Regions from separate parts of the Paraburkholderia bengalensis genome, predicted to be linked through region 2. Evidence: riboswitches for the same ligand, from Rfam matches in the RefSeq annotation. Region 2 holds a riboswitch; the other holds the start of a gene.
The links. A riboswitch is a leader RNA that binds a small molecule or an ion and turns the genes downstream of it on or off. The one in region 2 is predicted to bind thiamine pyrophosphate.
Positions count from the first base shown of each region.

Region 1: another riboswitch for thiamine pyrophosphate. It lies ahead of H3V53_RS10355 (FAD-dependent oxidoreductase); the one in region 2 lies ahead of thiC (phosphomethylpyrimidine synthase ThiC).

Region 1 is NZ_JACFYJ010000012.1:44,510-59,342, reverse strand. It holds partial or broken gene thiE (thiamine phosphate synthase) at 1-962, opposite strand, end outside; gene H3V53_RS10365 (thiazole synthase) at 959-1,783, opposite strand; gene thiS (sulfur carrier protein ThiS) at 1,820-2,017, opposite strand; gene H3V53_RS10355 (FAD-dependent oxidoreductase) at 2,028-3,167, opposite strand; TPP riboswitch at 3,414-3,524, opposite strand; partial or broken gene H3V53_RS10350 (ABC transporter ATP-binding protein/permease) at 3,869-5,593, shown strand; gene H3V53_RS10345 (SDR family NAD(P)-dependent oxidoreductase) at 5,758-6,363, shown strand; partial or broken gene H3V53_RS10340 (ATP-binding protein) at 6,755-6,971, shown strand; gene H3V53_RS10335 (MFS transporter) at 7,389-8,660, shown strand; gene H3V53_RS10330 (D-amino acid dehydrogenase) at 8,678-9,946, shown strand; gene thpR (RNA 2',3'-cyclic phosphodiesterase) at 9,963-10,583, opposite strand; gene H3V53_RS10320 (glutamate synthase small subunit) at 10,781-12,247, opposite strand; partial or broken gene H3V53_RS10315 (glutamate synthase-related protein) at 12,361-14,833, opposite strand, start outside.
Region 2 is NZ_JACFYJ010000024.1:28,942-43,774, forward strand. It holds partial or broken gene H3V53_RS16490 (2,4-dienoyl-CoA reductase FMN-binding domain-containing protein) at 1-534, shown strand, start outside; gene H3V53_RS16495 (EamA family transporter) at 877-1,794, opposite strand; gene H3V53_RS16500 (hypothetical protein) at 2,204-2,665, opposite strand; TPP riboswitch at 3,029-3,156, shown strand; gene thiC (phosphomethylpyrimidine synthase ThiC) at 3,263-5,194, shown strand; gene H3V53_RS16510 (glycine zipper 2TM domain-containing protein) at 5,477-5,689, shown strand; gene H3V53_RS16515 (hypothetical protein) at 6,087-6,842, shown strand; gene H3V53_RS16520 (lactate permease LctP family transporter) at 7,240-8,838, shown strand; gene H3V53_RS16525 (DMT family transporter) at 8,974-9,948, shown strand; gene H3V53_RS16530 (hypothetical protein) at 10,496-10,642, opposite strand; partial or broken gene H3V53_RS16535 (IS3 family transposase) at 10,817-12,188, shown strand; gene bamC (outer membrane protein assembly factor BamC) at 12,282-13,511, opposite strand; gene H3V53_RS16545 (DUF2844 domain-containing protein) at 13,976-14,455, shown strand; gene H3V53_RS16550 (DUF3443 domain-containing protein) at 14,467-14,833, shown strand, end outside.

The DNA of each region.
Region 1 (14,833 bases), on a different contig from region 2:
CGACGAGCGGCACGACGCCCTCGAGCAATTTCACGTAGCGCACGAGCCGCGCCAGACCTTGCGGCGCCGTCGGCATCACTTTGGTCGTAGTCGGGAATACGGCGCCGAGCGCAATGTAGCTTGGACGGAAGTGCAACGCGGTGAGCATTTCGTAGTAGCCGTGCGTCGACAGTCCAAGTCGCACGCCCGCCTTCGACAACGCGTGCAGATCGGCCGTATGCACATCTTCCTGGCCGAGATGGACGCCGTAAGCGCCCGCATCGATCGCGGCCTGCCAGTGATCGTTGATGAACACGCGCGCATCGTGCTGGCGGCCCGCCGCCACGGAACGCGCGATTTCCTGTTTCAGTTCGCCCGGCTCCGCCGTCTTGCGGCGCAATTGCAGCGTCTTCACGCCGAACCCGGCCACGCGTTCCACCCAATCGGCCGTGGGCAGCACGGCGTAAAGACCGAGCGCATCGGGGCATGCGGCAAACGGCTGGGCGGGCGCGTCCGGCAGCCCGGCAACGCGCGGAAAGCGCGACAGATCGCACGGCCAGGCATCGTCGGATTTCGTCTCGTCGCCGTCGCGCCATGCGAGCGCGAGCACCAGCGCGTCGTGCGGATCGAAACCGCAATCGAGAAACGCCGCCAGCGCCGCAATCCAGTCTTCGGCAAGCTGGCCTTCCAGCCGATAGCGCACGCCCCCCCAGATGCAGCGACGCGCGGCCCGCCGCCGCTTCGATCACGCCCGCGCCCTGCGTCTGCCAGCGCGCGATCTGCTCGCCGTGCTGTTGCTCATCGGCGACGATGATCAGATCGCCGCCGTTCGCGTCGTCGGGCGACGTCAGGCAGATACGCCAGTTCACGTGCGACGCGGGCCAGTCGCCCAGTCGCGCGCGGATGCGTTCGGCGGCTTCCATCAGTTCGTCGGCGGGCGGCCAGAACAGGTCGCGGCCCGCGAATTTCAAGGTGTCGGTCATGCCGCTGCGCTCCCATCCTGATGCCAGAACGGCATGCCGACGACGGGCGTGCTCGCGTGGGCAGTTTCACGTTCGGCCATCGGGCCGGCCAGCCAGGCCTCGCGGCCCGCTTCGACGCCCATCGCGAAGGCGCGCGCCATCGTCTCGGGATGCGTCGCCTGGGAGACCGCCGTGTTCAGCAGCACGCCGTCGAAACCCCACTCCATCACCTGGCACGCATGCGACGGCACGCCGAGACCCGCATCGACGATCAGCGGCACGTCGGGCAGACGCTCGCGCAGCACGCGCAGGCCGTACGGATTGACGACGCCCTTGCCCGTGCCGATAGGCGCGCCCCACGGCATCAGCGCCTCGCAGCCCGCATCGAGCAGACGCCGGCCGATTACGAGATCTTCCGTGCAGTACGGCAGCACCTTGAAGCCGTCCTTCACCAGCTGCGTGGCCGCTTCGATCAGACCGACGGGATCGGGCTGCAGCGTGTAGTCGTCGCCGATCAGTTCGAGCTTGATCCAGTCGGTTTCGAACACTTCGCGCGCCATGTGCGCCGTCGTGACGGCCTCGCCGACCGTCTGGCAGCCCGCCGTGTTCGGCAGCAGCGGCACGCCGTGCCGCTTGAGCAGATCGAAGAAGCCGGCTTCCGCGCCGCCTTCGCTCATCTGCCGGCGCAGCGCGACGGTTACCATGCCCGGCTTCGATGCCGCGATCGAATCCGACAGCGACTGCAGCGACGGATAGCGCGACGTGCCCAGCAGCACGCGGCTCTGGAAAGTTTCGCCGTACAGCGTGAGCGCGTCGGCGCGGGCGTTCGCGTGTGAGTTCATCTGTGAGTCCTTGTCTGTGACAGTGCGCCGGGGCGTTCAGCCGCCTGCGACGGGATGCACGACGTCGAGCTTGTCGCCCGCCTGCAAGGCACGCGCAGCATGCTGCGTGCGCGCGACGAAAGTGCCGTTCAGCGCGACGGCGAACGGCGGCCGCGCGCCGAATGCGCTGAGCGCGTCGGCGACGGTCGCCCCTTCGGGCAGCGACAGCGGCTTCTGGTTGATCTGGATATCCATGTCGATTCGTTCAAACGTTGAGAGTGACGGCAGGCTCGTGATCCCGCCGGAACAGCTCGCTCCAGCGCGCGTGGCGCTGCCAGTCGTCGAATGCGTCGGCATCGGCGACGCGGCCGTCGAGCAGCGCCGACGCAAACCGCACCGCTTCGCCCGCGACTTCGGGCGCGATCATATAGCCGTGCCGGTAAAGCCCGTTCACGCGCAGCGTGTGGGCGCCGTCCCACAGCAGCACGGGGCGATGATCCGGCAGCGTCGGACGGCATTGCGAGTTCAGTTCGAGAATGCGCGCCTCGCCGAAACCCGGATGCACCGAAAACGCCGCGCTCAGCAGTTCGAGCGCCGAGCGCACGCTGACGGGCGACATGTCCTCGCCCTCCACTTCCGTCGCGCCGATCACATACAGATCGTTCTGCTTGGGCGCGATATAGAGCGGATAGCGCGGATGCAGCAGACGCACGGGCCGTGTCAGGCCGATGCCCGGCGCGTGCACCCGCGCGACTTCGCCGCGAATGCCGCGCAGTGTCGGCATGACAGGCTTCGCGCCCAGGCCGCGGCAGTCGATCGTGATGCGCGCAGCGGGCAAGGCGTGGTCGTCGACGGCAGTGTTCCAGTGCGTGTCGACGCCACGTTGCGCAAGCCCTGCCGCGAGCGCCGTCAATACCTGGCGGTTGTCGAGCTGGCCTTCGTGCGGCAGCAGCCAGCCTTGCGCGAAGCGTCCCGCGAGGGCAGGCTCCGCCGCGCCGACCTGCGCCCCCGCGAGCGCCACGAGGCCGCCGTCGAGCAGCGCGGCGGGCGCGTTCGCGCGCAGCCGCCGCTCGAACAGCGGCGCTTCGGCGCGATCGCTGTGATGCCAGACGATCAGCGAGCCACTGCGCTGGAAGAACACGGGCTCGGGCAATTGCGCAAGCAGCGACGGCCAGGTTTCCAGCGACGCCGCGCCAAGCTGCGTGATCAGCAGCTCGGCGCTGGCGGCTTCCGCGAGCGGCGCGAGCATGGCCGCGGCGACCCACGCGGCTGCCTGCGAGCCCGCCGCATCGCCGCGCTCGTACAGCGCAACGCGATGGCCGTCGCCCGCAAGCTGCCACGCGACCAGCCGGCCGCACAGCCCGCCGCCGATGACGGCGAAATCAGGTTGAGCAGACGTCTTCATCGCGCGGTCCTCCGGCGTGCTGCGCAAAGCGCGTGCGCAATCGCACGTCGGTCGCGAGCGGCAACGTCGAATCCGGCGCAGCGCGCGCCAACGCAACAAACAACTGAAGAATGAGCGGTCATCGAATCCTTTTCCGTACGGCAAGTGCGCACGTACCCAAGGACGAAACCAGCGGACGAGGCCAGCCGGGTATCGGGGTTCACGATATGACGGGAACGCCGCCCCGGCGGAAGGAGAACTTCCAGGAAATACTTCCCGAAAACTTCCCGCGCCGGTATTACCCGGATCGGGTGCGAAGGGTTTCTCTCAGCCTCGCCGCAGCGACTGCCCGCGCACGAAGCACCCCTGTTTCGTCCGGACCATTAGACCATAAAAGGCGCGCGGGCCGCAAACCCGTCCGGAACGCAATCGGCGGTGGCCCATTTTTCTTTCCGGCGGGGTTCTGTCCGCCTCTGGCACAATGGCACGCGTCAATGCGAGCGACATGCCGCGCCGTTGCAAGCCAGTCGTCGGGTTTGCAGTGCCTGCCGGGTGCGTCCTGCAGCGTGCGCTTAGGTCCGACGCTTAAGTTCAACGCTTAAGTTCGGATTAAGCCGCTGCCGGAACAATGCATCGGGCCATCACCCGGTGTGACGCGCAGCGCAACGCGGCCACGCGATGCACGGCGCCACCGCTCGGGCCGACCGTATGAAAGGACGCTTATGATCGACAATTCGAAAAATTCTGCGGACATCACGGCGTGGGGACTGATCAAGCCCTACTGGGTGTCCGAGGATAAATGGAAAGCCTGGGGACTGCTCGCGCTCGTCATCGCGATGAACATGACGATGGTCGCGGCCAACGTCTGGTTCAACACGTGGCAGCGCACGTTCTTCGACGCGATCCAGCAGTACAACTACCCCGTCTTTAAATACTCGCTGCTGCAGTTCACGGTCATCGCACTCGCGCTGATCCTGCTCGGCTCGTATCGGACGTACTTCCGCCAGATGCTCGAATTCCGCTGGCGGCAGTGGCTCACCACCCGCTATCTGAACGACTGGCTCGGCGATCGCGCGTACTACCGGATCGAGCGCGACAGTCTCGCCGACAACCCCGACCAGCGTGTATCCGCCGATCTGCAAGGGTTGGCGAGTTCGACGCTCAACCTGTCGCTCGGCCTGCTGTCGACCACCGTCACGCTGTTCTCGTTCATCGTGATTCTGTGGAACCTGTCGGGCGCGTTCGCGTTCCACATGTTCGGCACCGAGTTCTCGATTCCCGGCTACATGGTGTGGGCGGCGCTGATCTACGCAGCCATCGGTTCGTATGTGACGCACAAGGTCAACCATCCGCTGGTGTCGATCAACTACCAGCAACAGCGCGTCGAAGCCGACTTCCGTTTCTCGCTGATCCGCATCCGCGAAAACGCCGACCAGATCGCGCTGTATCAGGGCGAGCGCTCGGAAGAGCAGAAGCTGCAAGGCGTGTTCGCGCACATCCGCGAGAACTGGCGTCTGATCATGCGCTTCACGCGGCGCTTCAACATCGTTGTGATCAGCTACTCGCAGCTGGCCATCGTGTTTCCGTATATCGCGGCCGCGCCCAAATACTTTTCGAAGAGCATCTCCTTCGGCATGTATCAGCAGGTGACGGGCGCGTTCGGCACGGTCAGCGATTCGTTCTCCTGGTTCATCAACAATTACGATTCGCTCGCCGAATGGCGCGCAACCGTCAACCGTCTGCGGGAATTCAATCGCGTGATGCGCTCGCAGCATCTGTATGAGTCAGTGGTCGAAGGCACGGTGCACGGCGGCATCAACGTGCACGTCACGGACACCGATTCGATCAACGTCACGAACCTGCGCTTGCAGCGGCCCGACGGCGAGCCGATGGCCAACGTCGGCTCGTTCCGTATCGCGCCGAAGTCGCGCTGGCTGGTGCGCGGTCCGTCGGGCGCGGGCAAGAGCACGCTGATGCGCACGCTCGCGGGGCTGTGGCCGTTCGGCGAAGGCACGATCGAAATGCCCGCCGACGCGAAACTGCTGTTCATCCCGCAGCGAAGCTATTTGCCTATCGGCACGCTGAAGGCGGCGCTGTGCTATCCGTCGGACGTGTCCGCGTATTCCGACGAGGCGTGCCGCGAAGCGCTCGCCATTTGCCGTCTGTCGGAGTTCGCAGACCGGCTCGGCGAAGCGGCGCATTGGGAACGCTCGCTGTCGCCGGGCGAACAGCAGCGTCTGGCCGCAGCGCGCGCGCTGCTGCAAAAGCCCGACTTCCTGTTCCTCGACGAAGCGACGAGCGCGCTCGATCCCGACAACGAAAGCAACATCTACAACGCGCTGATCGAGCGTCTGCCGAATGCGGCGATCGTCAGCGTCGCGCATCGCAAGACGCTCGAAGCGTTCCACGACCAGACGCTGTTCATCGAGCGCGCCGTCGAGCGCATGCGCGAGACGCTGCGCGTCGAGCGCGTCGTGCTGGTGACGGGCGCGGGCTCCGGCATCGGCGCAGCGCTCGCGCGGCGCATCGCGGCACCACGCGTCGCGCTGATGCTGCACGCGCGCGGCGCGGATGCCGCGTCGCGCGAACGCCTCGACAACGTGGCGGCCGTTTGCTCGTCGACGCGCACGTGCGCGACGTGCTCGGCGATCTCGCTGAGCGCGGCGCATCCGAACACGCCGTTCATCAAACGCTCGCGCAGTTCGGCGCGCTCGATCAGATCGTCGCGAACGCCGGACACGCGCAGCGTCACACCATCGGCACACTCGACTTCGAATCGCTCGCGGAATCGTTCGCCGCGATGCCCGCCGCGTTTGCAGCGCTCGTCAAACGCGCGGCGCCGGCGCTCGAAACGTCGAAGCGCGGGCGCATCGTCGCCGTGAGTTCGTTTGTCGCGCATCGCTATCGTGCGGACGCGCCGTTCGCGGGCACGGCCGCGGCGAAGGCTGCGCTCGAATCGCTGGCGAGATCCGCGGCGGCGGAGCTGGCGCCGCTCGGCGTCACCGTAAACTGCGTCGCGCCCGGCTATACGCGCAAGGAGCGCGGACCGAGCGCCGACAACGCGCCCGCTTGGGCGCGCGCGGCACAAGCCACGCCCTTGGGCCACGTGGCCGAACCGGACGACATCGCCGCGCTGATCGCCTTCCTGCTGTCCGACGCAGCGCGTCACATCACGGGCCAGGTGATCCACGTCGACGGCGGGCTGACACTCGGTTAAGCCACGCGCGCATCGCCGGGCACGCCGCGACATTGACGCGTGCGCCGCTCGCGCAACATCCGGAAAGACTCGCGAACAGTTCGAAAGCACTTTCGAAGCGCATGCCCTGTTCCGCGCTTTGCTCACGCGCCGTTCCAGCGACGATTGCATCGCGGGCCAAACGCTCCTTTGGCGCGGCCCGCGACGCATGTTCAACGTCACTGGAAAAGCTGCCATGTCACTCGCCCGCCGCCTCCCTTCGCTGTCCCGCTTGTCCCTTGCTTTCGCGCACTCCGCTCGCACTGCGAGTCTCACTACGGGCCTCACTACGGGCCTCACTACGGGCCTCACTACGGGGCTCACTACGGGATTCATTGCCGCGCTGTTGCTCGCGACGGCCGCCAATGCCGCGCACGGCCCGGGCATTCCCGAAGACCGCATTGCGGCCGCGATGAAGCCGTTCGTACGGCTCGACGCGGCGCGCGGCGGAGAAGGCCATTGCGGGCTGGGGCTCGCGATCGTCGTGCGGCTGGCGCATCATCGGGGCGGCCAGTGCGTCGTCGCCAATCATCCCGAGGGGCGGTTTGCATGTGCGCATCGCGCTGCCCGTCGCCGGGGAGCCGGCGTGAAGCCGGGCGCGCAGGAAGCGCATGTAACGGGCGCGTAGGACAGGCGCGAGGGTCGCGCTTACCTTGCCTTACGTTCAGGCCGCACCGCGGCGTTTCGGGACTACAGTGCAATCCGGCGTCCTCGGCGCCTCCGTGTTCGGTCCGTCCCGCTGCCACCTGGGACGGGCCGTTTTTTCTTTGGGCGAACGACGCCTGCCAATAGCCGCTCTGCTCGCCCGCGAGCGGCTTCGCCAATCAGCAAGAATCCGGAATGCGGTGCCCTGTGCGGCCGTTTACGCCTTGTCGGCCAGGCGCCGGTTTTTTGCTCCGCATTGGCCACATTTCAGGCCGACCGTAGAATACAACCCACCGCAACCCGCCCGCGTCATCATCTGTGGCCTGCCGGAAAAACATCTGAAGCACAACAAAGGAGAGGAGATGGCGTCGTTTCAGTGGTTCACAGAACTGTCCGGGCGCGAACGGCGCACGCTCTACGCGGGCTTCGGCGGCTACGCCGTCGATGCGTTCGACTTCATGATCTACTCGTTCCTGATCCCGACACTGATCGCGTCGTGGGGCATGTCGAAGAGCGAAGCGGGGATGATCGCGACGAGCTCGCTGATTTCGTCGGCGATAGGCGGCTGGCTCGCGGGCATCCTCGCCGACCGCTACGGCCGCGTGCGCGTGCTGCAATGGACGATCGCCACTTTCGCCGTGTTCACCTGCCTGTCGGGCTTCACGAACGGCTTCTGGCAACTGCTGACGACGCGCACGCTGCAAGGCATCGGCTTCGGCGGCGAGTGGTCCGTCGTGACGATCATGATGGCCGAGACGATCCGCTCGCCCCAGCATCGCGCGAAGGCAGTCGGCACGGTGCAAAGCAGCTGGTCGGTCGGCTGGGCGGCGGCGGCGATTCTCTACTGGGCGTTCTTCGCGCTGCTGCCCGAGCAGTACGCGTGGCGCGCGTGCTTCTGGATTGGCCTCGTGCCGGCGCTGTGGATCATCTACATCCGCCGCAACGTCAGTGATCCCGACATCTTCACAGCGACGCGTCGCGCGCGCGACAGCGGTCTCGACACGTCGCACTTCCTGCAGATCTTCGCGTTCCCGCATCTGAAGACCACGATACTCGGCAGCCTGCTGTGCAGCGGCATGCTGGGCGGCTATTACGCGATCACGACCTGGCTGCCCACGTATCTGAAAACCGTGCGCCATCTGTCGGTGTTCAACACGAGCGGCTATCTGGTCGTGCTGATCGTCGGCTCGTTCACGGGGTATATCGTCGGCGCGATTCTCTCCGACAAGATCGGCCGCCGCGCGTCATTCATTCTGTTCGCGATCGGCTCGTTCGTGCTCGGCATGATCTACACGATGCTGCCCGTCACCGACGGCGCGATGCTGCTGCTCGGCTTTCCGCTCGGCATCGTCGTGCAGGGCATTTTCGCGGGCGTGGGCGCGTACCTGTCCGAGCTGTATCCCAACGCGATTCGCGGCTCGGGCCAAGGTTTCTGCTACAACCTCGGGCGCGGCATCGGCTCGTTCTTTCCGATCCTCGTCGGCACGATGTCGCAGACGATGACGCTGGTGAAAGCGATCGGCATCGTGGCGGGCTCGGGCTATCTGCTCGTCGTGCTGGCCGCGCTGGCGCTGCCGGAAACGAAGGGCAAGTCGCTCTCGGCTCAGACCGCGGAGTCCGCCGAACACGTGTAATACGGCTTCGTCACTTCATGCATACGATCGTTCTCGGCGGCGGCATCATCGGGGTCGCCACCGCCTTCTACCTGCGCGAGCGCGGCTGCGATGTCACCGTGATCGAGCGCGAGGCCGACGTCGCGCTCTCCACCAGCTTTGGCAACGCGGGCGTGATCGCGCCCGGTTACGTGACGCCGTGGGCCGCGCCCGGCATGCCGCTGAAAATTCTCAAGTACCTGTTCAAGCCTGCCTCGCCGCTGATTTTCCGGCCGACGCTCGACCCCGCGCAATGGCGCTGGATCGCGCGCTGGCTGCGCGAATGCGATCTCGCGCGCTTTCGCGTCAACAAGCAGCGGATGCAGCGCATCGCTTACTACAGCCGAGAATGCCTGCATGAGTTTCGCGGCCGTCATCCGTTCGAGTACGGGCGCAGCCAAGGCTATCTGCAACTCTTTCGCACGTCGTTCGACATCGAACTCGCGCGGCCGGCGCTTGCCGTGCTGCGCGATGCGGGCATCCAGCATCGTGAAGTAAGCGCGGCCGAATGCGTGCAGATCGAGCCGGGACTGCGCTGGGCGCGCAACCCGCCGCTCGCCGGCCTCTATTTGCCCGACGATGAAGCGGGCGACTGCGCGCGCTTCACGCGCGAGCTGCGCGCGATTTGCGAAGCCAACGGCGTGCGCTTTCGCTTCGACACGCGCGTCACGGCGCTCGATGCGCGCGGCGGGTCCGTGCATGGCGTGCACGTGGAAAGCGCGGCGGGCAGCGAAACGCTGGTGGCGAACGCCGTAGTGGTCGCGGCGGGCGTCGACAGCGCGGAGCTGCTCGCGCCGCTTGGCGTGAAAGTGCCGCTGTATCCCGTGAAGGGCTATTCGGCAACGCTGCAGATCGTCGACGACGAAAAGTCGCCGCGCGCCGCGTTGATGGACGAATCGCTGAAGACGGCGATCACGCGCTTCGGACCGAACCTGCGCGTCGCCGGCACGGCCGAACTCGGCAATCGCCAGACGACGCTGCGCGAGCAGGCACTGCAAACGCTGATGAAAGTGCTCGACGACTGGTTCCCGCACGCGACGGCGCCCTCTTCCGCGCACTTCTGGGTCGGCCGCCGTCCGATGACGCCTGATGGCGCACCGCTGCTCGGGCCGTCGGGCATCGACAAACTGTGGATCAATCTCGGGCACGGCTCGACGGGTTGGGCGATGTCGCTCGGCTCCGGGCGCGTAGTCGCCGATCTGATCACGCAGCGCGAGCCGGAAATCGATCTGAACGGACTGACGCTCGCGCGATATCGCGCGTCCTAGTCGATCGCTCGCAGCGTCAGTCGCAGACGACGGGCACGCTGGCGAGCGACCGGTAGCGCGCGCCGTTGCGCGCCAGCGTGCTCGAATACAGCGTCAGCGATTCGAAACGCGCGATCAGTTCGGTGTGCAGCTCGGCCGCGGGACCGACAGCCGCGGCCTCATGCCGATAGCGTGCGAGCGTCACGTGGGGGCGAAACGTGCGCGCGTCGACGGGCAGGCCGAGTGCGATCATCGACGAACGCACGCGCCAGTCGAGTGCAACGAACTCTTCGGACATGGCCAGCGCGGCGACCGTGAGGCGCGGGTGCGATGCGCGCGGCCAGTGCTCGATCTTCGTCACGGACGTGGGTTTGAGCGGTACGGTGTCGCGCGTCAATGCGTCGACGAGGGGCGCGCTTTTCGCATACGGCAACATGCCGATGAACGTCACCGTCAGATGCAGTTGCTCGTAAGGCACGCGGCGCGCGGTGGAGGGAACGTCGATGGCGGACAGCGCGTCGCGCGTGGCCGCGTCGGGGACGAGGGCGATGAAGCAGCGCTGATAGTCGTGTTGCTCGTGCGTGTTGCCCGTCGCAGAGGCGCTGTCGAAAGCTTGCCCTGCGTCGTCTGGATCAGGCTGCGGATCGGTGCGTTGCATTGTTCGTCTCCGTTCGCGTTCCCGCTCATGGCACATTATCGCCCGATGCCAAGAAAAAACCGGGTCGCTCTTGCGAGCGCCCGGTTTTTGTCCTGCTTCTACTGCCGTGCGGTGACGTCTGATGCGTCCGCGCCTGTCTCCACTTCCTCCTGCTAAAAGGAGCAACGATGCCTGGCGGCATCGTCCAGCTATGAGACTCAGCGCGGCAAATCCGAATGCCCCATCAGATACGCATCGACGGAGCGCGCGCACTGACGCCCTTCGCGAATCGCCCACACCACCAGCGATTGCCCGCGCCGCATGTCGCCCGCCGTGAACACCTTGTCGACGGACGTGTAGTACGCCTTCTCGCCTTCCGTCGAAGCACGCACGTTGCCGCGCGCATCCTTGTCGACGCCGAACGCCTCGAGCACGGGCGAAACCGGCTGCGTGAAACCCATCGCGAGCAGCACGAGATCGGCCTTCATTTCGAATTCGGAGCCCGGCACTTCGACCATCTTGCCGTCCTTCCATTCGACGCGCGCCGCAATCAGTTTCTCGACCTTGCCGTTCTTGCCTTCGAAGCGCTTGGTCGCCACGGCCCAGTCGCGCTCGCAGCCTTCCTCGTGCGACGACGACGTGCGCAGCTTCACGGGCCAATACGGCCACACGAGCGGCTTGTTTTCCTCTTCGGGCGGCTGCGGCAGCAGTTCGAACTGCGTGACGCCCTTCGCGCCGTGACGGTTCGACGTGCCCACGCAGTCCGAGCCCGTATCGCCGCCGCCGATCACGACCACATGCTTGCCCTTCGCGAGCAGCTGGTCGGCAACCTTGTCGCCCGCGTTGACCTTGTTCTGCTGCGGCAGGAATTCCATCGCGTAATGGATGCCCGCCAGCTCGCGGCCAGGCACGGGCAGATCGCGCGGCGTTTCGGAGCCGCCCGTCAGGATCACGGCGTCGAACTGTTCCTTCAGTTCTTCCGGCGTGATGGTTTCCTTCGCGGTATTGCCGATGTGCGACGGAATCGCGTCCTTGCCGACGAACACGTTCGGACGGAAGCTCACGCCTTCCGCTTCCATCTGGCGCATGCGGCGGTCGATCAGCCACTTCTCCAGCTTGAAGTCGGGAATGCCGTAACGCAGCAGCCCGCCGATGCGATCATTCTTCTCGAACACGGTCACGTCGTGGCCAGCGCGCGCCAGTTGTTGCGCGGCGGCGAGACCCGCCGGGCCCGATCCGACGACGGCCACTTTCTTGCCCGTCTTGTGCTTCGGCGGCAGCGGCGCGACCCAGCCTTCCGCCCACGCCTTGTCGATGATCGCGTGCTCGATCGACTTGATGCCGACGGGGTCGTCGTTGATGCCCAGCGTGCACGCCGCTTCGCACGGCGCCGGGCAGATGCGGCCCGTGAACTCAGGGAAGTTGTTGGTCGAATGCAGGACTTCGATCGCGTTCTGCCAATCCTGGCGGAACACCAGATCGTTGAAGTCCGGGATGATGTTGTTCACCGGGCAGCCGTTGTTGCAGAACGGAATGCCGCAGTCCATGCAACGCGCGCCCTGGATCTTCGCTTCGTCGTCGGTCAGCGCCGAGACGAATTCCTTGTAGTGCTTGACGCGCGTGAGAGGTGCTTCGTACGCCTCGTGGCGGCGCTCGAACTCGAGAAAACCGGTTGCCTTGCCCATGTGGTTCTCTATGTCTATCTGAATCGGTGAGGGGATCGGCGCCCGCCGCATGCGACTTTCATCGCCGCGGCGGGTGCGCTTCTTATGTCGTCAGTGGATTGGCCGGGGAACGATCAGGCTGCGAGCACTTCCTTGGCAGCCTTCTTCGCGCCCATTTCGCCCAGCGCGCGCTTGTATTCCGTCGGGAACACCTTCACGAACTGACGGCGCGACGCATCCCAGTTTTCGAGCAGCGCCTTCGCGCGTGGCGAACCCGTGAACTGGAAGTGACGTTCGATGAGCCCCTTGAGCAGCGCTTCGTCGGTTTCGCCCGCGTGCCACAGCGCCTTGTCGACCGTGCGTTCCTGTTCGGCCTGTTGCAGCACCGGCTCGAGGGCGACCATCGACTTGTTGCACTTCGCCGCGAACGAACCGTCGACGTCGTACACATACGCGACGCCGCCCGACATGCCCGCCGCGAAGTTGCGGCCCGTCTCGCCGAGCACGACGACCGTGCCGCCCGTCATGTATTCGCAGCCGTGGTCGCCCGTGCCTTCGACAACCGCCGTCGCGCCCGAGTTACGCACGCAGAAGCGCTCGCCCGCGACGCCGCGGAAGAACGATTCGCCTTCGATCGCGCCGTACATCACCGTGTTGCCGCAGATGATGTTTTCTTCGGACTTGCCGCGGAAGTCATTCGTGGGACGGATGATGATGCGGCGCCCGACAGGCCCTTGCCGACGTAGTCGTTGCCGTCGCCGACGAGATCGAGCGTGATGCCCTTCGCGAGGAACGCGCCGAAGCTCTGACCCGCCGTGCCCTTCAGCTGGATGTGGATGGCGTCGTCAGGCAGACCGTCGTGGCCGTACTTCTTCGCGATCGCGCCCGACAGCATCGCGCCGACCGTACGGTTCACGTTGCGCACCGGCTGGATGAACGACACGTGCTCGCCCTTCTCGATCGCCGCCTTCGCCTTCTCGATCAGCGTGTGATCGAGCGCGCGGTCGAGGCCGTGATCCTGCGATTCGACGTGCAGACGCGCGACGCTCGCGGGAACGTTCGGTTGATAGAACACGCGCGTGAAGTCGAGACCCTTCGCCTTCCAGTGCTCGATGCCCTTCTTCATGTCGAGGTATTCGCTGTGGCCGATCAGGTCGTCGAACTTGCGAATGCCCAGTTGCGCCATGATTTCACGCACTTCTTCAGCGACGAAGAAGAAGAAGTTCACCACGTGTTCCGGCTGGCCCTGGAATTTCGCGCGCAGCACGGGGTCTTGTGTCGCGACGCCGACCGGGCACGTGTTCAGATGGCACTTGCGCATCATGATGCAGCCTTCGACGACGAGCGGCGCCGTCGCGAAGCCGAACTCGTCCGCGCCGAGCAGCGCGCCGATCACGACGTCGCGGCCCGTCTTCATCTGGCCGTCGGCCTGCACGCGGATACGGCCGCGCAGCTGGTTCAGCACCAGCGTCTGCTGCGTTTCGGCGAGACCGAGTTCCCACGGCGTACCGGCGTGTTTCACCGACGACAGTGGCGAGGCGCCCGTGCCGCCATCGTGGCCCGCGATCACGACGTGATCCGCCTTCGCCTTCGCGACACCTGCCGCGACCGTGCCGACGCCCACTTCCGACACGAGCTTCACCGAAATGCTCGCCGACGAGTTCGCGTTCTTCAGATCGTGGATCAGCTGCGCGAGGTCTTCGATCGAATAGATGTCGTGGTGCGGCGGCGGCGAAATGAGGCCGACGCCCGGCACCGAGTAACGCAGCTTGCCGATGTACTCGGACACCTTGTGACCCGGCAACTGGCCGCCTTCGCCCGGCTTCGCGCCCTGCGCCATCTTGATCTGGATCTGGTCGGCCGACGCCAGATATTCCGCCGTCACGCCGAAACGGCCCGACGCGACCTGCTTGATCTTCGAGCGCAGCGAATCGCCGTCCTTCAGCGGGATGTCGCTCACGACCTCATCGCCGAGGATCGACTTCATCGTGTCGCCGTTCTTGATGGGGATGCCGCGCAGTTCGTTGCGATAGCGGTTCTCGTCTTCGCCGCCTTCACCCGTGTTCGACTTGCCGCCGATCCGGTTCATCGCCACAGCCAGCGTGGCGTGCGCTTCCGTCGAGATCGAGCCGAGCGACATCGCGCCCGTTGCAAAGCGCTTGACGATTTCCTTCGCGGGTTCGACTTCGTCGAGCGGAATCGCCTTCGACGGATCGACCTTGAACTCGAACAGGCCACGGAACGTCATGTGACGGCGCGTCTGGTCGTTGATCAGATGCGCGTATTCCTTGTACGTCTGATACGAGTTGCTGCGCGCCGAGTGTTGCAGCTTGGCGATTGCATCCGGCGTCCACATGTGGTCTTCGCCGCGCACGCGGTATGCGTACTCGCCGCCCGCGTCGAGCATGGTCGCGAGAACCGGGTTGTCGCCGAACGCGTCGCGGTGCAGGCGGATCGCTTCTTCCGCCACTTCGAAGAGGCCAATGCCGCCAACCTTCGACGCCGTGCCCTTGAAGTACTTGTTCACCAGATCTTCAGCCAGACCGACGGCTTCGAAAATCTGCGCGCCCGTGTACGACATGTACGTGGAGATGCCCATCTTCGACA
Region 2 (14,833 bases):
CGGCGCGTTGCGGTGATCGGCGCGGGCGGCATCGGGTTCGACGTGTGCGAGTTCCTGCTGCATCGCGCGGACGAGCCGCTACCGCTGTCGCGCGACGCATGGGCGGACGAATGGGGCGTCGATCTGTCCGTCAGCGGGCGCGGCGGCCTGAAGACGCCGCGCCCGTGCGTTCCCGTGCGCGAGATCTGGCTGCTGCAGCGCAAGACCGGCAAGCTCGGCGCGAGCCTCGGCAAGACCTCGGGCTGGGTGCATCGCGCGGCGCTCGCGCGCAACGGCGTGGCGATGCTCGACGGGCTCACGTATCGGCAGATCGCGCAGCGCGGCCTGCTGATCGCACGCGAAGGCAGCGAGCAGTGGCTCGATGTCGACACGATCGTCGTATGCGCGGGGCAGGAGTCGCTGCGCGACCTCTACCCCGCTGCGCCCGCCGCCGACGGGCCGCGCTTTCATGTGATCGGCGGGGCGTCGCTCGCGACGGAACTCGATGCGAAGCGCGCGATACGCGAGGGCGCGGAACTGGCGGCGCGGTTGTAGTGGCTGCCTGGCGGTGCTTGCTGGGCGGCGCGGCGTGACGATGGCGCGCCCGATGAGGGTCACCGACGTGTGGTTAAGGCCCGGTTGAGGCGCGTGATCGCGGACGACCGCTGCATGATGATGCGCCCGATGGCGACGACCGGACGTGCGGTTGGGACGCAACCGAGGCGCGTGATGGCGGACGATCGCCCCGAGAAGATATACCCGATCCCGTGCCGTTGCGGAACGATTGAAGGAAGCTGCCGATACCCTGCCGTCGCGGCTCGCTACTTCGCGCGGCCGACACGCAACGCGACGAGCCGCTGCATCACCGCCCCGCCCCCATGCGCGCCCGCAAGCGGATCAGGCCTCGCCGCGCCGCCGGTAATCAAACCAGAACGACAGCCCGACGCTCACCAGAATCACGCAGGTCGCGATCACGGTCGCGCGTGTCACCGGTTCGCCGAGCAGCACAGCGCCCAATGCCACCGCGACGACCGGGTTCACGTACATGCAGCTGCTCGCGATGATCGGGCTGGTGTGCCGGATCAGGAAGCCATACGCGACATACGCGGCCATCGTGCCGACCAGCATCAGATACAGAAACGCGAGGACGGGCAGGATGTGAACGTCCATCATGCGCTCGCCCGAAATCCACGCGACCATCGTCGAGATCGCGCCGCCCAGGCCGATTTGCAGCGATGTCGACAGGAACAGGTCCGAAGGCAGCGTGAGGCGCGACGCCAGATGCGCGCCGCCCGCCCAGAACAACGCGCCGCACAGAATGGCAAGACTGCCGCCCGCCGAGCCCGCTGTCTGGTCGCCGTGACTGAGGATCGCGATGCCGACCAGCCCCAGCCCGACGGCGAACCACTCGCCCTTTGCGATCTTGCGCCCCGCGATCGCCGCGATGACGGTCGCGAACAGCGGCACGGTCGCCACCATCACGGCCGCCGTGCCCGTGCCGACCGTGCGCATCCCGTACGCGAGCATCCCGCTCGACAGACCGACGAGCATTGTGCCGACCAGCCCCGCATTGCGGATCTCGACGAGCGGCGGCCACACAGGTTTGCGGCGCATCGTGAAGATGAACAGCCCGACGCCCGCGAAAAAATTGCGCAATCCCGACATCAGCAGCGGCGGAAACGAACCTAGCGCGACGTGCACGGCCAGATAGGTCGAGCCCCATACGATATAGACGACGCCGAGCGCGAGCGCGATCTGTCCGCCGTGGGACTGCGGCAGGCGAAACGGGAAACGGCCGGGGAGATGGAACGCCACGTCAGACCGCCCATGCCGGCGACGGGCCGGCAGCCCCGCTGAACACCCACAAACGGAACGGCTGGCGCCGCATCGGCGACGCGGCATCGGTGGTCAAGCGGGCGGGCATGGCAGTAGAACGGTAAAACGGGAGTTGAACAGCCGTCGGACGACAAGGGAAGCGTCTGGGATAGTGGCGCGAATTGATGGCTATCGTGATGCAGAACGCAACAACGGCAGCCAACGGACGCGAAAACCGCGCCGCCGTGCATTATGCAGTATCTGGGCAACGCTTCGGCAAGAGAATCGTAACTTTCGTAGCAAGGCAGCCGAAAACGGGCGATAGACCGATGCCCGTCCCCGCACGCCTGAACAAAGGTGGATAAACCGCGCGTCGGTCGCCATCCAGCCGCCAACCGACCGTCGAGACTCAGTCGTAACTGAGCATCACGGTCACCGCGCGCTCGGCCGCCGCGCCGCTTTCGATCGACAGCGTGCCGCCCGCGCGTCCCATGCTGAATGCCGCGCCCGTCTGCGCCAGATGGCGCGCGTTATCGGAGAAGCGCGTTGTCAGCGTGCGCGGCGCGGCGATGCCGCCTTCGGTGTTCACGAACACCGACACTTGCGCCGCCGTCGGTGTGTCCGGAGCCGGGGTGAACGTCACATCGATTGCCGAAGCATTCGGGTCCATCGATCGCTCCGTACGGAATCCTTGCGAATGGCGCGTGACGGGCGTCGCTGCGAATCCAAACGACGGTGCGACGATCGCACCGGCGAAAGTGATCGTGCCGCCCGACGCGAGAGTTTGCGCGCCCACCGCGCACGGCACGCATGCGCCCGCCGTCGCGGCCAGCACGGCCGCCGCGCCACGTGCCCATTTCGATGTCGTCATGTCTCTTTCCTCATGCATCGTTTTGATTAGGTTTCCCGATAATCAGACTGCCTTTGCTATCGGTAACGGCACGCGGCGAGCGATCTTGAATCCGCCTTACATCGACGTCGTCACCGTCACCGCCACCGCCACCGCCGCGGCCACCGCCACCGCCACCGCCACGGCTACCTCGAGAATAAGGCATTCCCCTCATTAATGAGATAACCGATTGCGTCAGCAACGGCACGTGCCCGAAAACCGTCATGATGCTGAAAGCCTCGTGCGACACGGCTTTTCCGCCGACCCGCCCGCGTCTCGCCCGTGCGCTCTCCGTCAGTTTCGAGATAAGTTGCCAAACCCGGCCCAGCCAGGGTATCGTGTGCGCTGCTAACGCGGGGGTCCTGCGTTGTGCGTCGCCGGATACGAATACGGCACCGCACGGCGTGGGTGAGAAATACCCTTTGAACCTGATCTGGATAATGCCAGCGCAGGGAAGCGTTCGGGCTCGCCGCTTTACCTGCCGTACTGCATCACCTTACTCGCGCGAACCCGGTCCACTTCCCCTCCGTCTCGTTCTCCTGCGTAGCTGTAACGCCCCACAATTGCATGGAGAGACGCATGAACGCCAACCCGAAATTCATTTCCGCGGACGCGCACGTCGACGAAGCTGCCGTCGCACCGCTGCCGAACTCGCGCAAGGTCTACGTGACCGGCTCGCAACCCGACATCCGCGTGCCGATGCGTGAAATCACGCAGTCCGACACGCCCACGGGCTTCGGCGGCGAAAAGAATCCGCCCATCTACGTGTACGACACGTCGGGTCCGTACACCGATCCCGACGCCAAGATCGACATCCGCGCGGGCCTGCCCGCGCTGCGCCAGGGCTGGATCGAAGCGCGCGGCGACACGCAGGCGCTGCAGGGGCTCTCCAGCGACTACGGCCGCGAGCGCGCCGCCGATCCCGCCACCGCGCAGCTGCGCTTTCCCGGCCTGCATCGCACGCCGCGCCGCGCGCAGCCCGGCAAGAACGTCTCGCAGATGCACTACGCCAGGCGCGGCATCATCACGCCGGAAATGGAATACATCGCGATTCGCGAGAACCAGCGCCGCGCCGAGTATCTGGAAAGCCTGAAGACGAGCGGCCCGACGGGCGCGAAGCTCGCCGCGATGATGGGCCGCCAGCATCCGGGCCAGGCATTCGGCGCGTCGGCATTCGGTCCGAACGGGTTGAACGAAATCACGCCCGAGTTCGTGCGCGAAGAAGTCGCGCGCGGCCGCGCGATCATTCCCGCGAACATCAATCACCCGGAAAGCGAGCCGATGATCATCGGCCGGAACTTCCTCGTGAAGGTGAATGCGAACATCGGCAACTCGGCCGTGACGTCGTCGATCGGCGAGGAAGTCGACAAGATGACGTGGGCGATCCGCTGGGGCGGCGACACCGTGATGGATCTGTCCACGGGCAAGCACATCCATGAGACGCGTGAATGGATCATCCGGAATTCACCCGTCCCGATCGGCACGGTGCCGATCTACCAGGCGCTCGAAAAGGTCAACGGCAAGGCCGAAGACCTGACGTGGGAAATCTTCCGCGACACGCTGATCGAACAGGCCGAACAAGGCGTCGACTACTTCACGATCCACGCGGGCGTGCGCCTGCAATATGTGCCACTGACGGCCAACCGGATGACGGGCATCGTGTCGCGCGGCGGCTCGATCATGGCGAAGTGGTGTCTCGCGCATCACAAGGAAAGCTTCCTGTACGAGCACTTCGAAGACATCTGCGAAATCATGAAGGCGTACGACGTGAGCTTCTCGCTCGGTGACGGCCTGCGCCCCGGTTCGATCTACGACGCCAACGACGAAGCGCAGCTCGGCGAGCTGAAGACGCTCGGCGAACTCACGCAGATCGCGTGGAAGCACGACGTGCAGGTGATGATCGAAGGTCCGGGCCACGTGCCGATGCAGCTCATCAAGGAGAACATGGACCTGCAACTGGAATGGTGCGACGAGGCGCCGTTCTACACGCTCGGACCGTTGACCACGGACATCGCGCCGGGCTACGACCACATCACGTCGGGCATCGGCGCGGCGATGATCGGCTGGTTCGGCACGGCGATGCTGTGCTACGTCACGCCGAAGGAGCACCTCGGCCTGCCGAACAAGGACGACGTGAAGACGGGCATCATCACGTACAAGCTCGCCGCGCACGCCGCCGATCTCGCGAAGGGCCATCCGGGCGCGCAGGTGCGCGACAACGCGTTGAGCAAGGCGCGCTTCGAGTTCCGCTGGGAAGACCAGTTCAATATCGGCCTCGACCCGGACAAGGCGCGCGAATTCCACGACGAAACGCTGCCGAAAGATTCGGCGAAGGTCGCGCATTTCTGCTCGATGTGCGGCCCGCACTTCTGCTCGATGAAGATCACGCAGGACGTGCGCGACTTCGCTGCGAAGGAAGGCATGAGCGACACCGACGCGCTGAAAAAAGGCATGGAAGTGAAGGCCGTCGAGTTCATCAAGAGCGGCGCGGAGATTTATCAGCGTCAGTGACGGTCGACGTCCGGCGCGCACGACGCTTCGTGCGTGTCGCGATCAGAGTAGCCCGCCCCGTGGAGGCGGGCTTTTTTGCGCGCGGTTTTACCGCATCGCGCGTGCGGCCATGTTGTTTTTACGGCCGTCGCAATCGTTCGAAAACGCGAAACATTTGATTACGAAACCGACACTTTACTGACAAGCCCACACAAACAGAAACGGACCGCGGCGATACCATGAAATCACCTTGAGCGGGAGCGCAACATGCGAATCCCGCCGATAAAACAGGGAGTCGCAACCATGAAAACATTCCATCGAATCGGTGCGCTGACGACGCTGGTGGCTGTGGTGGCAAGTCTGGCCGCCTGCGACGGCATGACCACACGGCAACGGGATACGGCAATCGGCGCGGGTGTCGGCGGCGCGGCGGGTGCGGCGATCGGGGGCAATGCGCTGTCCACGCTGGGCGGCGCGGCCGTCGGCGGCGTGATCGGCAACCAGGTCGGCAAGTAGTTGGCGCATTCACGCCCTGCTTGAGGTTTCGCCCCGCACCGCAGGCACTGACCCCGACCACGCCGACGGCCTGGCAAAGCCGGCCTCAGGATTTGCGCCCGGCAAGTCGGCCCGGCAGGTCGATCACGCAGAACATATACGACAAATCGCCATCGAGGCGATGCGGCAAACGGACCCGGACATCGCGCGAGCGGCGACGCAGACCCGACGTTTCGGAAGCCGAAGGGAGATGGGCAGAGTCCGGCGCGCACGTACGCGCCGGACATGTCCTGCAGCACGTCGCCCTGAAATAAGCGGTTACCACTTTGTGAGGTGAGCCGCGAAATGCTGACGTAAGCTCTTTAGATAACGTGAATGCGCGACGCGCATGCGGCGGCGCGCGATAGAGGAGCACGTCATGAAACCGCTCGATGCAACGCTGCGCGTCGCCAGCGCCGTTGCAATGCTGGCGCTGTCGGGAGCGCTGTCTGGTTGCTATTACTACTCTCCCTACGGCTACTATCCTGGCTACTACGGCTACTACGCCGGGTATCCCGCCGTGCCGACGGCGGCTACGCAGCAGGAGATGCCCATCGGATCGGGCGACCGGACGCAGGCTCCCGTGCAGGAACAGTTTACGATGCCCGACGGGACGTCGCCCGATGGCCAGCCACCCGCCTATGACCTCGCGCCCGCGCAGCCGGCGCCCGCCTACGGCGCGCCTGCGTACTACCCCGTCGCGTGGAGTCCCTACGCGTACCCGTACCCCTACCCTTATCCTTACTACGCGTATGGCTGGCCCGGCTTCTGGTGGCCGTCGGTGACGTTCAGCTTCGCGTTCTTTGGCGGCTGTTGCGGGCACGGCTATTACGGGCATTACGGACACTACGGCTACTACGGCCACTGGGGTCATTACGGATACTGGGGCGGCGGACATGGCAGCTGGGGCAACGGTCATGGCTACTGGGGCAATGGTCACGGCTACTGGGGCAATGGTCACGGCGCCTGGGGCGGAAGCACGCACGCGGGCTGGGGCGGTCACGGCGGCAGCTATGGCGGCTATGGCTACTCGGGCGGCGGTCACAGCGCATGGGGCGGCGGCGGCTGGGGCGGCGGCGGGGGTGGTCGCGCCTGGACATCGGGCGGCGGACACGGCGGCGGCCGTTCACACTAGTTCCCAGTGAATCGCGGGCGCGTCGCCTGGCGGGCGGCGCCTCGATGGGCAGCGCGCGCCGTCGATGAATGCGCGCAACGGGTTACTACGTTCGCGCGGAAGCTTACGAACGCCAAACATTCTACTTACAGCAAGCGCAAATGCGTGCGCTACGAACAACGCCCCGCCTCTATTCCCGCAACAGCCTTCTTCGTTTTCCCTGCTTGACGGAAATCTCCAGCGCTCTATGCTGGCGGTTGCCAGTGCAACACCTGTTTAATTGCGTGATCCCGCGCCTCCCGCGCTCGCGTCGCACGACGCTTGTGTATCCGTTGCGCGCCTTCATCCGTCCAGCCCTGCCGCTTCGCCGCGTAGGCGCAGTCTTCGCGTCGAATCGAACAACAACGAAGGAGACGTGATGTTTCATCAGATATTGACTCCCATCGGCAACAGCCTGCTGCCCTCGTTCATCGTGGCCGCGCTGCCTATCATCGTGGTGCTCGTGCTGCTCGGCTGGGCGCGGCGACCGGCGTGGCAGGCGTCGCTGGCCGGTCTCGTAGTCGGCCTGCTGATCGCCATCTTCGGCTGGCAGTTTCCCGTCGGACTCGCGCTGAATTCCGTCGCGGCGGGCGCGGTCTTCGCCTGCTGGCCCGTGATGTGGATCGTCGTCACGGCGATTCTGCTGTACAACATCGCGCAGTATTCGGGACGTTTCGCGGCCTTCCGCATGTGGATGATCGACAACCTGCCGAACGACCGGCGCATCGTGCTGGTGGTAATCGGCTTTTCGTTCGGCGCGCTGTTCGAGGGCATCTCGGGCTTCGGCACACCGATCGCCATCACCAGTTCGCTGCTGATCCTGCTCGGCTTTCCGGCGCTCGAAGCGCTGACCTTCACGCTGATCTTCAACACGGCGCCCGTCGCGTTCGGGGCGCTGGGCGTGCCGATCACCGTGCTCGGCGCCGTCACGCACCTGCCCACCGACGCGCTCGCCAAGATGGTCGGCCGCCAGCTGCCGTTTTTCGCGCTGCTGCTGCCCTTCTATGTGATCGGCGTGTACGCGGGCTTTCGCAACATGCTGCGCGTGTGGCCCGTGCTGCTGGTGTCGGGCGGCAGTTTCGCGCTCACGCAGTACGTCACCTCGAACTTCATCAACTACAGCCTGACGGACGTGCTGTCTTCGCTGGTTTCGCTCATCCTGACAATCGCCTTTCTGCGCGTGTGGCGCCCCGCCGCCGATCCCGCGTTCGCCATCAACGTCGACCGCGTGAACGAGACGCGCGGCAAGGTCACGGGCACGCAGGGCTGGTATCCGTGGCTAATCGTGTCGGCTGTCGTGATTATCTGGACGATCGCGAAAATCTTCCTGATCGGCGACGTCAAGGTGCCGTGGCCGGGGCTCGACAAAGCCGTCTACATCACGCTCTACAACACGCCGTACGGCGCCATCTGGGACTTCCAGCCGCTCGCGACGGGCACGGCGATCCTCGTTGCGTCGATCATCACGGCGTTCGTTGTCGGCCTGAAGCCGGCCGATTTCGGCCGCGCGATCGCCGATACGTGGGTGCAGACGCGCATCGCCATTCTGACGGTCGCGACGATCGTCGGTCTCGCGTACCTGATGAACTACTCGGGGATGAACTACACGCTCGGTCTGGGCGTGGCGTCCGTGGGACCGTTCTTTCCGCTGGTGTCGGCGTTCCTCGGCTGGGTGGCGGTGTTCCTGTCGGGCAGCGATACATCGGGCAACGCGCTGTTTGGCAATCTCCAGGTGGTCGCCGCGCATCAGTTGAATCTGAACCCCGTGCTGATGGCCGCGACGAATTCGTCGGGCGGCGTGATGGGCAAGATGATCTCGCCGCAGAACATCTCGACGGGCGTCGCCACCACCGATCTCAAGGGCAAGGAAGGCTATGTGTTCGCCAAGACCTTCAAGCATTCGATCCTGCTGACCGTGCTGCTCGGCATTCTTGTGTGGCTGCAGCAGAACGTGCTCACGTGGATGATTCCGCATTGACGCGTACCGGCCCGCATTGATCTGCGCGCCGGCGATGGCGGGTGGCCTGCACCCGCCATTCGCGTGCTGCGTCGACTTGCCGATTCTTGCTGTTTCATCCCATCGTGAAACGACGCGCGTAAGTCGGGTGTTAGCATGCGTACGCATCGCGACTCAACTGCGCGCGACACCCTCACGATGAATCCAGTCAACGTCTTCCAGCTTCTCGTTCTCGCCGCGCTATGGGGCGCGTCGTTCCTGTTCATCCGCGTCGGCGTGAGCGACTTCGGGGTCGCGCCGCTGATGGCGCTGCGCGTGGGCATCGGCGCGCTGTTCCTGGTGATGGTGCTCGTTGCGCGCCGGCCGCTGCGCGAGTCGGCGGCGACGTTGCGCACGCGCGCGCTGCCGCTCCTGATCGTCGGCATTCTCAATTCGGCCGCGCCGTTCTGCCTGTTCGCATACGCGGAAATCACGCTGTCGGCTGGCGTCACCTCCGTGATCAACGCGACGACGCCGCTGTGGGGCGGCCTCGTTGCCTACCTGTGGCTCAAGGACAAGCTGAGCACGCTGCGCAGCATCGGCCTCGTGATCGGCTTCGCGGGCGTGCTGATGCTGGTGTGGGACCAGATTGCCGCGCCGAGCGGCACCAACATCTCGCCCGCGACGACGGCCCTCGCGGCGGCGGCCGCGCTCGGCGCGACGCTGCTGTATGGCATCGCGGCGAGTTACACGAAAAAGCATCTGATGGGCGTCGACGCGCTCACGGTCGCGACAGGCACGATGATCGGCGCGACCATCGTCCTGCTGCCGCTCGCCATCGCGTCGTGGCCGGCCGCTGCGCCGTCCATCAAGGCGTGGGGCGCGGTGATCGCGCTCGGCATCGCGTGCACGGGCGTCGCGTACATGCTGTTCTTCCATCTGATCGCCGTCGCGGGGCCGGCGCGCGCGATCACCGTGACGTTCGTGATCCCGATCTTCGGCATCCTGTGGGGCGCGCTGTTTCTCGGCGAACGCGTGTCGATGGGCATGATCGAGGGCTGCGCGGTCATTCTGGTCGGCACGGCGCTCGCGACGGGCGTCATCAAGCGGATCCCGGGCGTCGGCGGACGGCGCGTGAGCGAGCGCTGCTGAGGTTTGCGGGCCGTTCCGTGGCGCGAACCGTTGCCTTCGCGGCTTGCGGGTCGGGTCGGCGGAGGCGGTAGCACGAAAATAGCCTGCGCTGCACACGCGAAGCGCGGGAAAAGCCGCCGCAGTACAAGGGGTACGCGACGGGGCCAACAGAACGGGCACCCTCCCCGGACGCCCGCCAGACATGGAGCCATTCGCTTCTCTGTGCATTCGCTTCTCTGCGCATTCGTTTTCCCTGTCTTCTCCAGGTTCGACTCGCGTCTGCGTCGCGCTGCTCATTCGCACCCCGGCTCCGCTTACGGACCCGACGCAGCAAGGCGGTACCGCCGGCTTCGTCGATTTTCCCGACCGGTTAGGGCAGCTAGCGTGCCTATTGCCACGCCTCGCGGGACGCTTCGTACAAGCGCCTGATTTCGGGCGCCAAACATATGCGAAGCGGCAGAGCACGGCCTTGCGCGAAGAAACCAGCAACGGAAGCTACACCGTAGCGTCACGTTGCCCACCGACTGTGCGGACAGAGCGAGCGGTTGGCGATCCGGCGCGGACGTTATCAGCGGATCTTCCGGCGATGGGCGAACCGCTGCATACGCGGCATCCCGCGACGCTTCGGCGCGTCCGACGACAGCACCGCGCCACACAGCAAGGCAAGCGCGATCAGGCTCACCACCCACATCCAGTACGGCATGACGTCGAACATGGCTTGTCTCCGCGCATCATTGCGTTGCTCGATGTCCTGCCAGCAAAACGCAGGCACGCGGACTTGAGGACGAGTAGACGCGGTCCCAGGGCGCCGCGCGACCGCGCAAAAAAGCCCGCGTGATGAATTGCACCCCAAAAGTTGGACGCCAATCCAACCTTTGGGGTGTTTTTCATGGCGAAGTACACGGAGCAGTTTAAGCTGTCGGTCATCACAGAGGTTGAATCCGACACAGGTGATTCTTTGCGTGCCGTCGCACGACGGCATGGAATCGATGAAGCGACCTTACGCAAATGGTTGGCGGCGTACCGGGCGCTCGGGGCGGCCGGTATCCAGCGTAAGCACGAGTACTACACTGCGCCGTTCAAGCGGTCGGTGCTGGAGCAGATGGAGCGCGCAGGCTTGTCGGATCGGGAGGCGGCGGCGCGCTTCAACATCCGCAACCGTTCTGTCATTGGGCTGTGGAGACGGCAGTATGATGAGGGCGGATTAGCCGCTTTGTCAGCCCGCCCGCGAGAACGCTCCCGAAACATGGCCACTGCCTTGCCCCCGAAGCTCAACGAAGTATCTATACCGGACGAACGTAGCGGCGAGGAACTGCTCAAGGAGAACGAGTATCTGCGCGCGGAGGTGGCGTATCTAAAAAAGCTCGATGCGCTGCTGCAGGCGAAGAAGCGGGCAGCGCAAAAGAAAAAACGCAAATAGTGCAGGCGCTACGGCAGTGCCATCCGGTGCCCGCGCTGCTCAGGGCTGCCGGGCTGGCCCGAAGCACGTTCTACTACCATCTCAAGTGGTTGCAGGCCGGTGACCGGCACCCCGATCTCAAGGCAAAGATCCAGGCGGTGTTCGAGCGTCACAAGGGGCGTTACGGCTATCGCCGCGTCACGGCTGCGATTCGCCAGGCGGGTCATCTCGTGAACCACAAGGCTGTGCAGCGGCTCATGGGGCAATTGCAACCGAAGTCCCGGGTTCGTCAGAAGAAGTATCGTTCCTGGCGAGGTGAAGTGGGCCGTGCCGCTCCGAACCTTTTGCAGCGACAGTTCGAGGCCCATAGCCCCAATCAGAAGTGGGTGACTGATGTAACCGAATTCAACGTCGGCGGCGAGAAATTGTACCTGTCACCGGTGCTGGATCTGTACAACGGTGAGATCGTTGCCTGGCAGACGGATCGACGACCGAGCTTCGAACTGGTCAGCGCGATGTTGAAAAAGGCTCTGGCCAAACTCGGCCACACGGAGCGTCCGTTGTTGCATTCAGATCAAGGCTGGCAATACCGGATGTCGGCGTTCGGCCGGCTACTGAGGCGGCACAAAGTAATCCAGAGCATGTCTCACGCAAGGGCAACTGCCTTGACAATGCCGCGATGGAGAGCTTCTTCGGCACGCTGAAGTCCGAGCTGTACAGGCTGGAACGCTTCACGTGTGTGGAGCAGTTGCGCAGCGCGGTGGACGACTATATCCATTACTACAACCACGAACGCCTCAGGCTCATACTGAAAGGCCTGAGTCCCGTGCAATACAGGACTCAGGCCTCAGATTCCCACTAGAACTTATCTGTCCAACTTCGCGGGGTCAGTTCAGACGCAAACGTCACGCGGGCTTTGTGCATGTGGCCGCGCCCCACAGCGCGGCGTCGACGCTTACTGCAACTGATCGACCATCAGCGACATGATCTGCTTGGCTTGCGACGACGAATCGACATCACCCTTGTCGTCGACAACGGCGACACGCGTCTGATTCGGCGTGACCGCGCGGACGTTCACGCGATACTGCTTGGCCACCTTTTCCTTGCGACCGTGGAAAATCTGGCTCCAGAAGCCCTGCTCCGCTGACGACATGTCCTTCGGATCGACGTAGCGAACGAAGTACAGGCCGCGCGTGCGGTCCCGGTCGTCGACGGTGAAGTTGCTGCGATCGAGCGCAAGGCCGACGCGCAGCCATGCGCGGTCATACGGCTCGCCAAGCGTGACCTCGGTAGACGATGCCTGCGCCGATGTCTCGGTCGACGACGGGTCGCGCACGGGTGTCTGCCCGGCCAGCGCGACGTTCTGTGCAGCGGTTGCAGCCGCCGCCGACTTCGCGCCGCCTGCCGCTGCATTGGGCGCGGTTTGCGCGCCAGCCGGCGTGAGCGCCGTGCCGCCCGATGCGTTAGCCGCGCGCGCGCTCGCATCGTTCTTGGCCAGCGACGCCATCAGCCGCTTCAGATATTCGGTTTCGAGCGCGGGATCATTCGGCTTCGGCTCCCATTTGCTCGTGTCGTTGTTCACGCCGCTCAGTGCCTCGCGCAGGCCCTTCTGGCTGATGAACACATAGGTGCCGCCGCTGGGCGCCGCCTCGAGACGGGTACGGTACTTGTTGCGTTCCGCCGTCACGTACGAGTTGCCCATCGCCTTCGACAACGTGCTGCGAATCAGGCCGTCGTTGATGGTCGGATGCGTTTCGTTCCAGTCCGTCTCCATCACGCCTTTGTCGCGCTGGTCGACGACGAGCAGAAAGCCCTGTTCTTGCCAGAAACGGCGGATCTGCGGCCAGGCTTGTTCGGGCGTCTCGTTGTCGAGCACCAGCCAGCTTTCCGAACCGTCGCGCTGGATATGCATGCCGGTGACGGCGGGCGCCACGGACGCGGTGGACGGCGCCTCGCTCTGCACCTGCTGCAGCGTGGACAGCGAAGTCTGGCCGCTTTGCGGCGGCAGCGAGCGTTGGTCCGCGGTTTCCTCGGTCATGTTCGGCGGAACTGCGAGTGACACTTCCTTCGATTTCGAGTCGCTCTTGTAGTCGATCTTGGTCGGCGACGACGTGCCGCAGCCGGCGACCAGACCGCCTGCCATCAGCAATGCTGCAAACCGCTTGGTGAGACGAAGTTCAGTCATGTTCAGGGAATCCTTCCGCTACGCCACGGCAAGTTCCGTGGACTAACCCATCATTTTACCGGGCCAGCGAGTCGAAGTGCAAAAAGCGGGGAACGCCGTCATCACGTCGCGCCTGGCGCCCCGGCTCATGAGCGTCGGTGCAGCGCGATACGTCGCGTTCGGATTACGAACTGCGATGCGCGCCCGACGTGGCCTGAAAGCCGCCCGCATCATCTCATAATGCGTCGCGCCGCCGGCATTCCGGACGGACTTTCGAGTCGAAATTTAACGTTTCGCCATGATTTTCGCCACGACACAAGCGTTCTTTTTTACCGATCCAGACGGTTGATTTTTATAGACAAATCACCTCCGAACCGCGTCCCTCCTTTTGAGATACGAGCGCGACCAGGCAGCCGGCATGACCGGTCTCTCGAAAACCCGGTGATATCTTGAAATCACGATCTCAAAAACCTGGGGGCCGCGTCATGACACTCACCAAAAACCATTCCGCGATCATGATCGCGGCGTCAGTCATGTTTGCATTGGGCGCGAACATGTTGACCTCGAACCTCGCGCACGCCGCGCTGGGCGGCACGACACCACCGATGCAGGCCAGAGACAACGCGGCGCTGCGCGTGCTCGGAGATGGCACCGTCCGCGTGCGTTCGAGCGTCGACGCAGGCGGCACTACCATCAACGAGTACGCGAGCCGCGACGGCGTCGTGTTCGCCTACGCGTGGCAAGGTCCGACGATGCCGGATCTCACGCAATTGCTCGGTCCGTATGCACAGCGATATCGCGCGAAAGCAACCGAGCAATTCAACGAGTCGGGGCAGTTACACGCTTCGCGAATCGAGCAGCCGGACGTGATCGTGGAGTCTGGCGGGCAAATGCGCAGTTACGTTGGCCGCGCATGGTTGCCCGCCGCGATTCCTCCCGGCGTTTCACCCAACGATCTGCGCTAACGGAGGCCGCGATGAATACGCAATCTTCGCGCGTGGCAGCCTTTGCGCAGATGGCCATGGTCATGCTCGCCGCAGTCGTCGCGCTGGCAGGGTGCGGCGGCGGTGGCTCAGGCGCGACGGGCACCGCCAACAACTCGTCCCAAACGACCACAACCTCGTCGGGTACAAGCGCCAGCGGCACGCTCGCAGCGTCCGCACCGGCGCCGGACAACCCGTCCTCCGCCAGCGTGCCGCAATCGACGATTCCAAACGTCCAGCCCGTCGTTGTCACGTCTACGCCAACGCAAACCCGCAACATGCTCACGACCAGCGTGACGGTATGCGCGCCGGGCACCGCTAACTGCGTGACCATCGACAACGTTCAGGTCGACACCGGCT